DNA from 3 places in the Delftia sp. DLF01 genome. Region 1 is predicted to be linked to each of the others. Evidence: predicted binding sites of a transcription regulator. Region 1 holds the regulator's gene; each other region holds the start of a gene.
The links. Region 1 encodes HrcA, which represses chaperone genes, less so after heat shock. Its sites were predicted from a motif close to TTAGCACTCNNNNNNNNNGAGTGCTAA; they were not measured.
Positions count from the first base shown of each region.

Region 1 (4,644 bases):
CGACAGCTCGCCGCCCGACGCCACCTTGGCAATCGGCTTGGGACTGGCGCCCGGGTGGCCGGCAACCAGAAAGGCCACGCTGTCCACACCAAAGGCACCGGGGGAGTCGGCCGTGGACAGGGCGGCCTCGAACAGGCCGCCTTCCATGCCCAGGCCCTGCATGGCCTGGGTGATGGCGCGCGACAGGCGCGGCGCGGCCAGGGCGCGTTGCTGCGACAGCACCCGGGCGCTGGCCTGGTAGTGCTGCTGCGCGGATTGCTCTGCAGCGTGCAGGGCCTCGATGTCCACGGCGGCGTCCAGCTGCTGCAGCTCCTGGCGCCAGCCGGCCAGCAGTCCCGGCAGTTCATCGGGCGTGCGGCGGTAGCGGCGCGCCAGCTGCATCCACAGCGACAGGCGTTCATCGAGCTCGGCCAGGCGCTCGGGGTCCAGGTCGGCGCGGCGCAGATAGCTTTGCAGCGAATGGCGCGCATCCTGCGCCTGGGCCATGCATGAGGCCAGCACGTCGGCAATGTTCTGGAAGTCGGGCTCCAGGTGTTCCTGGTTCTGGATCAGGTGGCTGGCGCGGCCCAGCGGAGTGATCACCCCGGCCTCGTCGTCCTCCAGCATCTGCAGAGTGGTCTGGGCGGTGTCGATCAGGGTCTGGGCATGCGACAGGCGCGTGTGCTGGGCATTGAGCTCGTCCCACTCGTCGGCCTGCGGGGCCAGCTTGTCGAGTTCGGTGATCTGCCACTGCAGCCGCTCGCGCTCGCGCTGCAGGCTGTCCTGGGCGGATTGCGCATGCTGCAGCGCCTGCCGGGCCTGGGACCAACGGCTCCAGCAGCCCTGGACCTCGCGGCTGTCGATGCCCGCATAGGCGTCCAGCAGCGCGCGTGCTGCGTCGGGCCGCGTGAGGCTTTGCCAGGCATGCTGGCCGTGGATGTCGATGAGTTGCTCACCCAGGGCGCGCAGCTGCGTGGCCGTGGCTGGTGTGCCGTTGATCCAGGCGCGGCTGCGGCCCTGGGTGTCCACCGTGCGCCGCAGCAGCAGGCCGCTGTCCTCGCAGGCTAGGCCTGCGGCCTCCAGCCAGGGGCGCAGCCGTGCGCAGCCGTCGAACTCCACGCAGATGTCGGCCTGGGTGCAGCCTTCGCGCACCACGTCCGCGTCGGCGCGGGCGCCCAGGGCCAGCTGCAATGCGTCGATCAGGATGGATTTGCCGGCGCCGGTCTCGCCGGTCAGCACGGTGAAGCCCGCATGCCAGTCCAGATCCAGGGCCTGCACGATCACGAAGTCGCGCAGAACGATGCGCTTGAGCGCCATGGTCAGGCGCCTCCCTCGTTCCAGCCCAGTTTCTTGCGCAGCGTGGCGAAGTAGTTCCAGCCCTTGGGATGCAGAAAGCGCACGCTGTGGTGGGCGCGGCTCACGAGGATGCGGTCGCCATGCTGCAGCGAGGCCAGGGACTGCATGTCGAAATTGGCGCTGACATCGCGCCCGGCCACGACCTCGATCGTGACCTCGTTGGCATCGGACAGCACGATGGGGCGGTTGGACAGGTTGTGCGGCGCAATGGGGGCCATCACCCAGGCGGGGATGGAAGGGTGCATCATCGGCCCGCCAGCAGACAGGGCATAGGCCGTGGAGCCCGTGGGCGTGGCCACGATCAGGCCGTCGGCGCGTTGGTTGGAGACAAAGCGGCCGCCCACCTCGATGCGCAGCTCCACCATGCCCGAGGTGCCGCCGCGGTTGACCACCACGTCGTTCATGGCCAGGGCCTCGAACACGCACTGGCCGTCGCGGATCACGCGGGCGCACATCAGAGGACGCAGGTCCTCCTCGTATTCGCCCTGCAGCATGGGCGTGAGCGTGGCCTCGAAGTCCTCCAGCGCGATGTCGGTGACAAAGCCCAGGCGGCCCTGGTTCACCCCGATCAGGGGCGTTCCGTATTGCGCCAGATGCCGGCTCACGCCGAGCATGGTGCCGTCGCCGCCGACGACCAGGCCCAGGTCGCAATGCCTGCCCAGGCCATCGACATCGAGGGTGGGGTAGTCTGTGAGCCCTGCGTGCAGGGCCGATTGGGTATCAAGCACGACTTCGCAGCCCTGGCGCCTGAGGAAGTCCGCAATGCGCTCAAGCGCGTTGCTGGCATTCTCGGACGGGGCGCTTGCGCTGGGAGCGTGGTACTTCCCGATCAAGGCAACGTGGCGAAACGTGGACGTCATTTCTGGAAATTACATCATTAAAATCATCACATGCTCGACGAACGTGCCAAGTTGTTGCTCAAAGCGCTGATCGAGCGTTATATCGCTGACGGCCAGCCTGTGGGCTCGCGAACCCTGTCGCGTGCGTCGGGGCTTGAATTGTCGCCTGCCACGATACGCAATGTGATGGCTGACCTCGAAGACCTGGGGTTGATCATCAGCCCGCACACCTCGGCGGGCCGCATTCCGACCGCCCGGGGCTACCGGCTGTTCGTGGACACCATGCTCACTGCAGACCGTGCCGATATCGTGACGCCCGAGCTCGCGCCCGAGCAGCCGCAGAAAGTCATCGCCAACGCCGCCAACCTGCTGTCCAGCCTTTCCCAGTTCGTGGGCGTGGTGCTGGTGCCGCGCCGCACCTCGGTGTTCAAGCACATCGAATTCGTGCGGCTGTCGGAGCGGCGCTTTCTGGTCATCATCGTATCGCCCGACGGTGACGTGCAAAACCGCGTCATCTTCACCGACGTGGACTACTCGTCCTCGCAGCTGATCGAAGCCTCCAACTTCCTCAACAGCCACTACGCGGGCCTGGCCATGGAAGAGGTGCGAGAGCGCCTCAAGGGCGAGGTGGAGCTGCTGCGCGGCGAGGTGGCCACGCTCATGCAGGCGGCCGTCAACATCGGCACGGAAGCCATGACCAGCGCCCAGGAGGACGTGGTCATCGCGGGCGAGCGCAACCTGCTGTCGGTCAGCGATTTCTCCAGCGACATGGGCAATCTGCGCCGCGCCTTCGACCTGTTCGAGCAAAAGACCCAGATCCTCAGGCTGCTGGACTTTTCCAGCCAGGCGGAAGGCGTGCGCATCTACATCGGTGGTGAAAGCCAGGTCGTGCCTTTCGAGGAGCTGTCCGTGGTCAGCGCGCCCTACGAGCTCGACGGCAAGGTGGTGGGTACGCTGGGCGTGATCGGGCCCACCCGCATGCACTACGACCGCATGATCCAGATCGTGGACATCACCTCCAAGCTCGTCAGCAATGCGCTGAGTCACAAGCGCTGAGTCCTGCGGGTTAGGCTCTACAATAGTTGTTTGCCATGGCCTGCATCCGTGCTGCCTTGGTGAATCAGGGGCCTTAGCTCATGCTTGGTTAGAGCAGCGGACTCATAATCCGTTGGTGCCCAGTTCGACTCTGGGAGGCCCTACCATCCATTGGTATGAAAAGCCTGCCGCCTTTCCGGGCGGCAGGCTTTTTTGCTGGGCACACGGCGCTGCATGGCGATGCCATCGCCCGGTTGCCAGGGAATGCGGTCGCCGGGTTTTTTGCAGAAATATGGCGCTTTTGTCCGGGAGCCCCAAAACCCGCTGCTACAATGCGAAGCGTTGCGGCTGTAGCTCAGCTGGATAGAGTACTTGGCTACGAACCAAGGGGTCGTGGGTTCGATTCCTGCCAGCCGCACCAAAAAACGCAAAGCCCTGAAGTTGAAAGACTTCAGGGCTTTTTCGTTTTCTGCATCCGCATCCGCGTCCCTGAGATGCCAGTCAGGCCTTTTCCGCTTTCGGCAGCACGATGCTGAAGGAGCTGCCCTGGCCGGGCGTGCTTTCTATCTCAAGCCGCCCACCATGGCGGGCGGCCACGGTGCGCACAAAGGCCAGGCCCAGGCCCACGCCGTCGAGGTGCTGGTGATGGTCCAGGCGCTCGAACGGCTGGCTCAGCCGGGCAACGGCCTGCCCATCCATGCCGGGCCCGTGGTCCCGGATGGTGATGCGGCAATGGCCTGCGTCCTGCCGCAGCAGGCATTGCACCGTGGCGGGGTTTGCCTGATCTGCGCGCGCTCCGTATTTGATGGCGTTGCCGATCAGGTTGACGGCCGCGCGGTGGAGCATGCCCGCATCGCCCAACACGGGGCATTCCTGTTCGGGCAGGTGGAACTCCAGCTGCACATGGGCCGCAGAGGCCTGGGCCCAGCAGCTTTCCACGGCCTGGTCCAGCACCAGGCCCAGGTCCAGCCGTTCCCGGCGCAGCGCCTGCTGCTGGGCGCGTGCCAGGTGCACGAAATCGTCGGCCAGCTGCAGGGAGGCCTGGGCATAGCCTTCGATGCGCGGCAGCAGGAGGCCGAGGTCGGGTGCCTGTACGGCGCCGCGCTGCATCTCCAGCAAGGTGATGATGGATGCCACGGGCGCACGGATGTCGTGCGAGATGAACTGCATGGCCAGGTCGCGCTGGGCCTGGGCGCTGCGCAGATCGCTGATATCGACCAGGGTGATCAGCCAGCCCGTGGTGGGCGGTGCCTCGAAGGTCTGGGTCAGCAGCATCAGGCTGCGTCCCATGGGGTCGCGCCCCTCGCTGCTGGGCGGCAGGCCGTGGGTGGCAAGTGCCTCGAGCGTGAGCAAGGGCTGGCCGGCGGATGCGCCGGCTGCCGTGTCCAGTGCCCGCAGACCATCGAGCAGCCGGGGCAGGGCATCGCCGGCACGC
Region 1 covers NZ_JACVAZ010000001.1:110,275-114,918, forward strand. The annotation lists gene recN (DNA repair protein RecN) at 1-1,296, opposite strand, end outside; gene IB269_RS00510 (NAD kinase) at 1,299-2,195, opposite strand; gene hrcA (heat-inducible transcriptional repressor HrcA) at 2,226-3,230, shown strand; tRNA gene IB269_RS00520 (tRNA-Ile) at 3,298-3,376, shown strand; tRNA gene IB269_RS00525 (tRNA-Arg) at 3,554-3,630, shown strand; gene IB269_RS00530 (CHASE2 domain-containing protein) at 3,711-4,644, opposite strand, start outside.

Region 2 (4,644 bases), on a different contig from region 1:
GCTTGCGGCCGTTGGCTGGGAATCAATCAGAAAGCGGTGATTGCTCATTTCCGTGGCTGGCAGCCCCGGGGCGCAGAAATTCCTCGCCCCTACCCATGAAGAAGCAGGAAAAGGCAAAACCAGAGAACCCGACAAAATGAAACAATTTGTATCTCAACGAAAACCGATCAGCCAGCCACCCTCGGCGCGCCGCTGCACGCGCACGCTGGCTACGCTGGGCAGGGCCAGGAGGAAGCGTTCCGGCTCCTCCAGCGCAATCAGGCCCGAAACAGTCACGGCCTGGAGCGCAGGGCTCTCTATCTCCACCGGCTGGCCGAGGTAGCGCGACAGTTCATCCGCCACATGCCGAAGCGTGGCGCGCTTGAAGTAGATCTGCCCGGTCCGCCATTGCGCAACGTCTTGCGTTGCCACTGAAAGGCTGCGGCGGCGCCCGCTGGCGGGATCGATGGCCACACCCGCACCCGGGCCCATGGCGAGCACGGGGGCTTCGGGATGGGTCTTTGAGCGCACCTCGACGCGCCCTTCCTGCACCTGCACCACGAATTCCGGCGGGGCTGCCCGCACATTGAATGCGGTGCCGACGACGCGCACCTGGCTGCCGCTGCTGTCCACGGTGAAGGGCTTGCCGGCATCCGCCGCGACCTTGAAGAAGGCCTCGCCCTGGTCGAGTACGGTTTCGCGCCGGCGGGGGTAGTAGCGCACCTGAAGGCGGCTGTTGGCATTGAGCGCCACCTGCGATCCATCGGGCAGGTCGATGCGGCGAAGTTCGCCGGGAGCGGTGGCGATATCGACCGCATAGCTGGCGGTGTTGTCCCAGCGGTGCCAGCCGTACCCGGCGGCGACCACGGCGAACAGTGCTGCGGCGAAGGCCGATGCCATGGCGGGTCTGCGCGGCCGGTCCGCGGCCCCTGCAGCACTGCTTGGCTGCGGCGCCGGCCTGCCGGCGCGCGGTGCTTCGCGAGCGGCAGCCGCTGGCGGGTTGCTCCCGTAGACCGCCGGGAACATGGCCTTGAGTTGCTCCGCTTCACGCCAGGCGCGGCCGACACCGTCCATGGCCTCGCGATGGGCCGGGTCCTGCGCCAGCCACTCGTCGAGAGCGCGCTCGTCCGCGCCCGACCAGCCGGGCTGCTGGCGACGCACATACCACTCGCCCGCGCGATGGTTGAGCCCAAGCACCTGCTCGGGCGGGAGGTCCTGCAACCGGGAATGGCCTGGCTCTGCGCTCATGCTCTTTTGCCCTGCGCCGGTGGGGCGGCGCATTCGTCGTCGTTGTCTTCTTCGGCATCCAGTGTGCCCTGCAGGGCCTGCAGGCGCCTCATCTGAGTGGCACTTGCGAACAAGATGCGCGTCTCGCAATAGCCGACGGCCCGGCCCAGGTGCTTCACCACCATCCGTGTACTGATCCCCATGCAATCGGCGGTTTCCTCAACGGTGCGCCCCTCGATCCGTTGAAGAATGAAGGCTTCGCGCTGCCGTGGCGGCAGTTCCTGGATCGCCTCGTGCAGTCGCGTCAGCCGCTGGCGGCTCTCGGCTTGACGCTCGGTGTCTCCGAAGCCCTCGGCAGAGATGGCAAGCAGCTCTTGCTGGCAGTCGTCATACGGAACACTCTGGAGCCCTTGCGCCTCCGGGCCCTTTTCCCAGTCTCGCGCCGCCACGCTGCGCACGGTCTGCCGCAGATAGGGCTGCTCCTGCCCGGGCTCGAGATTCCTGCCCGTGGCGGCCACCCGCGCGAACACTTCCTGCGCCGCGTCCTCGACCGCTGCAGTGGTTCGAAAGTGTCGGCGCAACAGGCGCATCACAGGCGTGCGCCAACGCGTATAGAGCGCAACCAGGGGAGCCTCTGGAGTCTGGCGCCCAGGTATCGGCTCACCCCGCGCTGCGGAGACCGGATCGCGTTTCATCCCCTAGCCTTTGCGCACGGGAGGAATGCAGCAGCCGACCGTGAACCCGCAAGGGCACTGCATTCGTCAGTGATGAAAGTCTGGAGGTGAGGCACAACGCGCAGATGGGCAACCGATCCGTGGCGCCGGGGACCCCCACGCATCGGATGGACAACGACGGGGAGGGGCGCCCTGGCCATGTGCGCAGATCGCATGGATGAATGAGATTCATTCCCATTCTAGCGCCTGGACGTCCTGCAATCAGGACTCTGGCCCCCAGCGGCGCGCCGCAGGAACTCCATCGGCGCGGGCTCCGCAGATGCCACGTCTTGCCATAGTGCTGGCCGAGCGATGAGCCAACACCCACCGGGAATCCGTGGCGCAAAAGCATGTGAGGCGTCGTTACACACTGCGGCACATCGACCCTACCCCTTGAATCCTGGCCGAATTGCCTTATTATTAGCACTCGTTGGGTATGAGTGCTAACAGTCCTCTGTCCCACATTGCTTCGAATGCCGGCCCGCCGGGCCGGCAAGTCTTTGTTTCAACTTTGTTGATGATTTAGGAGTTGGTATGAACCTGCGTCCCCTGCACGATCGCGTGATCGTGAAGCGCCTCGAGAACGAAACCAAGACGGCTTCGGGCATCGTGATCCCCGAGAATGCCGCCGAGAAGCCCGACCAGGGCGAAGTGCTGGCAGTGGGCCCCGGCAAGAAGAACGACAAGGGCGAAGTGATCGCTCTGAACGTGAAGGTCGGCGACCGCGTTCTGTTCGGCAAGTACAGCGGCCAGACCGTCAAGGTCCATGGCGACGAACTGCTGGTGATGAAGGAAGACGACCTGTTCGCAGTCGTCGAAAAGTAATCCGCGCTTCGAAACCGCACTTTCCAACTGAATCCGGAGAATTGAAATGGCAGCAAAAGACGTAGTTTTCGGCGGCGAAGCACGCGCCCGCATGGTTGAAGGCGTGAACATCCTGGCCAACGCGGTCAAGGTCACCCTGGGTCCCAAGGGCCGCAACGTGGTGCTGGAGCGCTCCTTCGGCGCCCCCACCGTGACCAAGGACGGTGTCTCGGTCGCCAAGGAAATCGAACTCAAGGACAAGCTGCAGAACATGGGCGCCCAGCTCGTGAAGGAAGTGGCCTCCAAGACCAACGACATCGCCGGTGACGGCACGACCACCGCCACCGTGCTGGCACAGGCCATCGTCCGCGAAGGCACCAAGTACGTGGCCGCCGGCCTGAACCCCATGGACCTCAAGCGCGGCATCGACAAGGCTGTCGCCGCCCTGGTGGAAGAGCTGAAGAAGCAATCCAAGGCCACCACCACCTCCAAGGAAATCGCCCAGGTCGGCTCGATCTCCGCCAACTCCGACGAATCCGTGGGCAGCATCATTGCCGAAGCCATGGACAAGGTCGGCAAGGAAGGCGTGATCACCGTTGAAGAAGGCAAGTCGCTGGCCAACGAACTCGACGTCGTCGAGGGCATGCAGTTCGACCGCGGCTACCTGTCGCCCTACTTCATCAACAACCCTGAAAAGCAGGTTGCCCTGCTGGACAACCCCTTCGTGCTGCTGTTCGACAAGAAGATCAGCAACATCCGTGACCTGCTGCCCACGCTGGAAGCCGTGGCAAAGGCCGGCCGTCCCCTGCTGATCATTGCAGAAGACGTCGAAGGCGAAGCCCTGGCAACGCTGGTGGTCAACACCATCCGCGGCATCCTGAAGGTTGTGGCTGTCAAGGCTCCTGGCTTCGGCGACCGCCGCAAGGCCATGCTGGAAGACATCGCCATCCTGACGGGCGGCAAGGTCATCGCTGAAGAAGTGGGCCTGGCGCTGGACAAGGTGACCCTGGAAGACCTGGGCCAGGCAGTGCGCATCGAAATCGGCAAGGAAAACACCACCATCATCGACGGTGCTGGCCAAGCTGCTGAAATCGAAGCCCGCGTCAAGCAGATCCGCATCCAGATCGAAGAAGCCACCAGCGACTACGACCGCGAAAAGCTGCAAGAGCGCGTGGCCAAGCTGGCTGGCGGCGTTGCCGTGATCAAGGTTGGCGCTGCCACCGAAGTCGAGATGAAGGAAAAGAAGGCCCGCGTTGAAGACGCCCTGCACGCTACCCGCGCTGCTGTGGAAGAAGGCATCGTGGCCGGCGGCGGCGTGGCTCTGCTGCGTGCCAAGCAAGCCGTGGGCGACCTGAAGACCGGCGATGCCGAGCAAGACGCCGGCATCAAGCTGATCATGAAGGCCATCGAAGCGCCCCTGCGCGAAATCGTGGCCAACGCTGGTGGCGAGCCCTCGGTGGTGGTCAACGCCGTGCTGAACGGCTCGGGCAACTACGGCTTCAACGCTGCCAACGACACCTACGGCGACATGCTGGAAATGGGTATCCTGGACCCGACCAAGGTGACGCGTACGGCCCTGCAGAACGCCGCTTCCGTGGCATCGCTGCTGCTGACGACCGAAGCCATGATCGCCGAGTCTCCCAAGGCTGAAGGCGGCCCTGCCATGCCCGACATGGGCGGCATGGGTGGCATGGGCGGCATGGGCATGTAATTGCCCGCCGCAACCGGGCAGGCCTTGCGCCATGCCCGGTTTGCCCAGCAAGACAAAGGCCGCCCTCGGGCGGCCTTTGTCATTGCATGAATGCTTTTTTTGCCGATGTCTTTCAGGACACGGCCTGGCCCCAGGCCCGGCCCAGGCGCGCCACGGCCTCGGTGATCTGGGGCACGGTGGGCGCCGCATACGACAGGCGCATGCACAGGC
Region 2 covers NZ_JACVAZ010000004.1:416,253-420,896, reverse strand. The annotation lists gene IB269_RS22915 (FecR family protein) at 154-1,227, opposite strand; gene IB269_RS22910 (RNA polymerase sigma factor) at 1,224-1,901, opposite strand; gene IB269_RS22905 (co-chaperone GroES) at 2,454-2,744, shown strand; gene groL (chaperonin GroEL) at 2,791-4,434, shown strand; gene IB269_RS22895 (PLP-dependent aminotransferase family protein) at 4,547-4,644, opposite strand, start outside.
Region 2: IB269_RS22905 (co-chaperone GroES) is a predicted target of HrcA. The motif match lies at 2,340-2,366, and genes of this name have one in related genera.

Region 3 (4,644 bases), on a different contig from region 1:
CGTCACGTCCTGGCGTATGCGCAGGGCCAGGCCCTCGGGCGAGCTGCCGACAGCCTGCCAGCCCTGGGCGGCCAGGCGTGCACGCATCTCGGGCGAGCGCACGATCTCGCTGACCGCTTCGGCCAGCTTCTGCACATGGGCGGCGGGCATGGCCTTGGGCGCGGCCACGGCGTTCCAGATCTCCAGATCGAAATCCCCCACGCCCAGCTCCTTGAGGCTGGGCAGTCCCGGCGCCAGCGGGCTGCGCGCGGCCGAGGTCACGGCCACGCCGCGCAGCTTGCCGGCCTGCACCTGGGCCATGGCCAGTGCGGGCGGCAGCATGGACAGCTGCAGGTCGCCGCCCTGGATGGCGTTGAACACCTGCGGATAGCCGGGGTAGGGAATGTGTTCGGGCCTGAGCGCGGAGCGGCTCTTGAGCAGCTCCATGCCCAGGTGGCCCACCGTGCCCACGCCAGGGGAGCCGTAGCTCCAGCGGCTGCCGGCCTGGGCCGCGGCCTCCAGGAAAGCGCGGCCCTCGGGCGCGCCAGCCGGAGCCACCAGCACCAGGGGCGCCACGCCGATCAGGCTGACGGGCTGCAGGTCCTTCACAGGGTCGTAGCGCACGGCGGGGTTGAGCAGGCGGGCAATCGTCAGGTTGCCGTTGATCATCACGCTGAAGGTATGGCCGTCGCGCGCACGGGCCACCTGCTCGCCTGCGATGTTGCCGCCGGCGCCCACCTTGTTCTCGACGATGACGGGCTGGCCCAGGCGCTTTTCCAGCGGCTCGGCCAGTGCGCGCGCCGTGAGGTCCGGGGAAGATCCTGCGGGAAAGCCGACGATCAGGTGCAGCGGCTTGCTGGGCCAGTTATCGCCCGCCACGGCAGCGCAAGGCAGCAGGGCCGAAGCCAGGGCGGTGGCCAAGGCATTGGCGAAGAGGCGGCGTAGTGGCGAGATGGCGCTGGCGGGCATGGGGTACGTGGGGGCCGCAAAGGCTGCGGGCAATAAAAAACCCGGAGATTATCCGGGTTTGTCGTGAAGCGGCCTGTCAGCCCAGGCCGTCAGGCCATCAGGCGAACTCGGCCAGGGCCTTCTTCATCTTCTTCATGGCAGCCACCTCGATCTGGCGGATGCGCTCGGCGCTGACACCGTACACGGCGGCCAGCTCATGCAGCGTCATGCCGCCCGAGCCGTCGTCGTTGACCTTGAGCCAGCGCTCCTCGACGATGCGGCGGCTGCGGTCGTCCAGCGAATCCAGCGCCATGGCAATGCCGTCGGTGGCCAGGTGGTCGCGCTGGCGCGACTCGATCATGGCCGTGGGTTCGTGTGCACCATCGGCCAGGTAGGCGATGGGGCCGAAGGCCTGCTCGCCATCGTCGCTGGGCGAGGGGTCCAGCAGCACGTCGCCACCGGCCAGGCGCGTTTCCATCTCCATGACTTCTTCGCGCTTGACGTTGAGCTTCTCTGCCACGGCGTCGATCTCGCCCGAGGTCAGCGTGTCACGCAGCATGGCGCCGTCCTCGGCCATGGCGGCGTCGGACTTCAGGCCCTGCTTCATGGAACGCAGGTTGAAGAACAGCTTGCGCTGGGCCTTGGTCGTGGCGACCTTGACCATGCGCCAGTTCTTCAGGATGTACTCGTGGATCTCGGCCTTGATCCAGTGCATGGCATAGCTCACCAGGCGCACGTTCTGATCGGGGTCGAAGCGCTTGACGGCCTTCATCAGGCCCACGTTGCCTTCCTGGATCAGGTCGCCGTGCGGCAGGCCGTAGCCCAGGTACTGGCGCGAGATGGACACCACCAGACGCAGGTGGGACATCACCAGACGCCCTGCGGCGTCCAGGTCGCTGTGTTCTTTGAGCTTGCGGGCGTAGTCCTGCTCTTCCTCAAGGGTGAGCATGGGCAGGCGGTTGACCGCGGAAATGTAGGCATCCAGATTGCCCAGAGGCGGCACCAGGGCCCAGGGGTTAGCGGGTGCCAAGGTGGTCGCAATGGAGCCGGAGGCGTTTGTCATTGCAGAGTTCCTTTCTTCCATTCCTTCATATTAGCACTCGTTATGACCGAGTGCTAAAGCCAAAGTTCCGTGGGTTTTTCAGACGGTTGCACTCATTTTTGGAGTGCCAAAAGTCGTTTGTGCCTAGTCTGAGCGATTTTTGGAAACCCTGCTTGCCAGCGGTGGGCGCATATTGCTGGGAGAGCATTACAGTTTTTCCAGCAGGCTTTCAATCTGCCGGCCCAGTTGCAGCAAGGCCGGGTGCAGCTCCTGCACGATGGCCGGCAAAGGCTCCGTGGTGGAGACGCTGCAGTTCAGGACATAGATGGCATCGGGTGTCACCAGCGGCGTGGCCAGCGCAACCACTTCCGGCTGCCACGATGCGGCGCAGAAGCCTTGGCTTTTCACGGACTTGATCGCCGCCTGGATCTGCTGCTCCAGCGCAGGCCATTGGGCGCCCCTCTTGAGCCTGAAGCTGTCGAGCAAGGCCTTGCGCCTGGCCGAGGGCGCCGCCGCCAGGTAGGCACGCCCCAGTGATGTCAGTTCCATGGGAACACGCTGGCCCGAGACCACATGCCTGAGCACGATCCGGCGGTTGTAGCGGATGGATTCCAGGTAGACCATCTCGTCCCTGTCGGGACATGCCAGGCCCACGTTGATCCGGCGTGTCTCGGCGAGGGTGCGCATCAGGGGCGCCGCGATCGACAGCACCGTCGAGCCCGTGCGCATGGCGTGCGCCAGGCTCAGGACCGCCGGGGCCAGGCGAAAGGCCCGGCTCGGGTGGTCGGCCTGCAGCATGCCGCAGCCCACCAGGGTCTGCGTCAGCCGGGTGACCGTGGCCTTGGACAGGCCGGTGCGTTCCGCCAGGTCGCTGTTGCCCAGCAGTTCCGAGCCGGGCCTGAACGCACGCAGTATTTCGACGCCTCTTTCCAGGGAGCGGTTGCTCGGGGACTGTCCCGGCTTGTCATGGAGGATGGGGGATCGCCTGTTCGTCATGCTGCTGCCGCTGGTGGGAGGACGCGCTTGCCCCGATGTCGAAAGCTGTGTTCTTCCTGCCCGGGTACGGGCGCCTGATGGAAGCCAAGTATTCCACCGAATGCAAGGGAAATGCAGCCGCAGGCTCTGACGCGCTCGCTTTGGAATTTCACTGGTTGGAATATGGGGGGTCACAAGTGCAGTGCGTTTCCCTAAGCTTTCACAAGCCAGTCGCCAACGTCATCGCAACGCTGGCGCAGTGACCGGACCTCTGTCCATAGAACCAGGAGACACACCATGCCCAGTTTCGCCGCCCGCCGTTGTGCAAGGGCCATTGCGTTCATTGCCGTGCTCGCGACTGTCTGCAGCGCAGCATCTGCAGCATTCCCCGAAAAGCCCGTGCGCCTCGTCGTGCCCTTTGCGCCAGGCGGTGGAACGGACCTGATCGCCCGCACGCTGGGGGCCGAGATGGCCAAGGACCTGGGCCAGCCCGTCATCGTGGACAACAAGCCCGGTGCCGGCACGATCATCGGCACCGACAACGTTGCCAAGAGTGCGCCGGACGGATATTCCGTGGTCGTGGCTTCGTTCGCGCACGCCGTCAATCCGGCGTTGCAGGCCAAGCTGCCGTACGGGAGCAACAAGGCCTTTGCCCCGGTGATCCTGATCGGCCGCGGCCCCAACGTGCTGGTGGTGCCCGCCGCCAGCCCGTACAAGACGGTGGCGGACGTGATGGCCGCCGCCAAGGCCAGTCCCGACAAGCTGACCTATGCCTCGCAGGGCGCCGGGACTTCGGCGCATCTGGCGGGTGAGCTGTTCGCCAACCTTGCCAAGGTCCGGCTCACCCATGTGCCCTACCGCGGCGCAGGCCCGGCGCTCACCGATCTCATGGGCGGGCAGGTGGACATGATGTTTGCCACGGCGGCGGCGGTATCCACCTTCATCGACAACGGCAAGCTGCGCGTGCTGGGTGTCACCACGGCCGAGCCGTCTGCGGCCTTCAAGAACGTGCCACCCATTGCCGTCACCGTCCCGGGCTACCGCGTCGAGAGCTGGTATGGCCTGTACGCGCCGGCCGCCACGCCCGCTGCCGTGATCGATCGCCTGAACGCCGCAGCCCGCAAGGCGGCCCGCTCGCCGGACTTCGTTCGCAAGCTGGAGCACGAGGGCCTGATGGTCAATGCCGGACCTGCGGCGGAACTGGACACCTATGTGCAGGCCGAGGAAAAGCGCTGGGCGCAGATCGTCAAGCAAAACAACATCCATCCCGATTGATCGCACGGCCTGCGATCGCTTTCAAAGCACGCCATGAACTACGAACTGATCCAACTGAATGTCGCCGACGCGGTGGCGACCGTGACCCTGAACCGCCCCGACAAGCGCAACGCCATGAGTGACGACATGCGCACCGAGTTCATTGATGCCCTGGAGCGCGTGGCGGCAGACAAGGCCATCAAGGCCCTGGTGCTGACAGGCGCGGGCAAGGGATTTTGCGCAGGCGGGGACATCGCCGGAATGCAAAGGCGCATGAATGCTCCCGCGGGCGAGGTGGGCTTCAACGGCTGGCAGCGCCAGCAGCGCGTGCACCATGTCCAGGCCCTGCTGCACACCATGCCCAAGCCCGTGATCGCCGCCGTCAACGGCGCAGCGTCGGGCCTGGGGGCAGACACGGCGCTGGCCTGCGACTTCGTGATCGCCAG
Region 3 covers NZ_JACVAZ010000002.1:474,706-479,349, reverse strand. The annotation lists gene IB269_RS10625 (Bug family tripartite tricarboxylate transporter substrate binding protein) at 1-948, opposite strand, end outside; gene rpoH (RNA polymerase sigma factor RpoH) at 1,046-1,990, opposite strand; gene IB269_RS10615 (IclR family transcriptional regulator) at 2,177-2,965, opposite strand; gene IB269_RS10610 (tripartite tricarboxylate transporter substrate binding protein) at 3,242-4,219, shown strand; gene IB269_RS10605 (enoyl-CoA hydratase/isomerase family protein) at 4,253-4,644, shown strand, end outside.
Region 3: rpoH (RNA polymerase sigma factor RpoH) is a predicted target of HrcA. The motif match lies at 2,021-2,047, and genes of this name have one in related genera.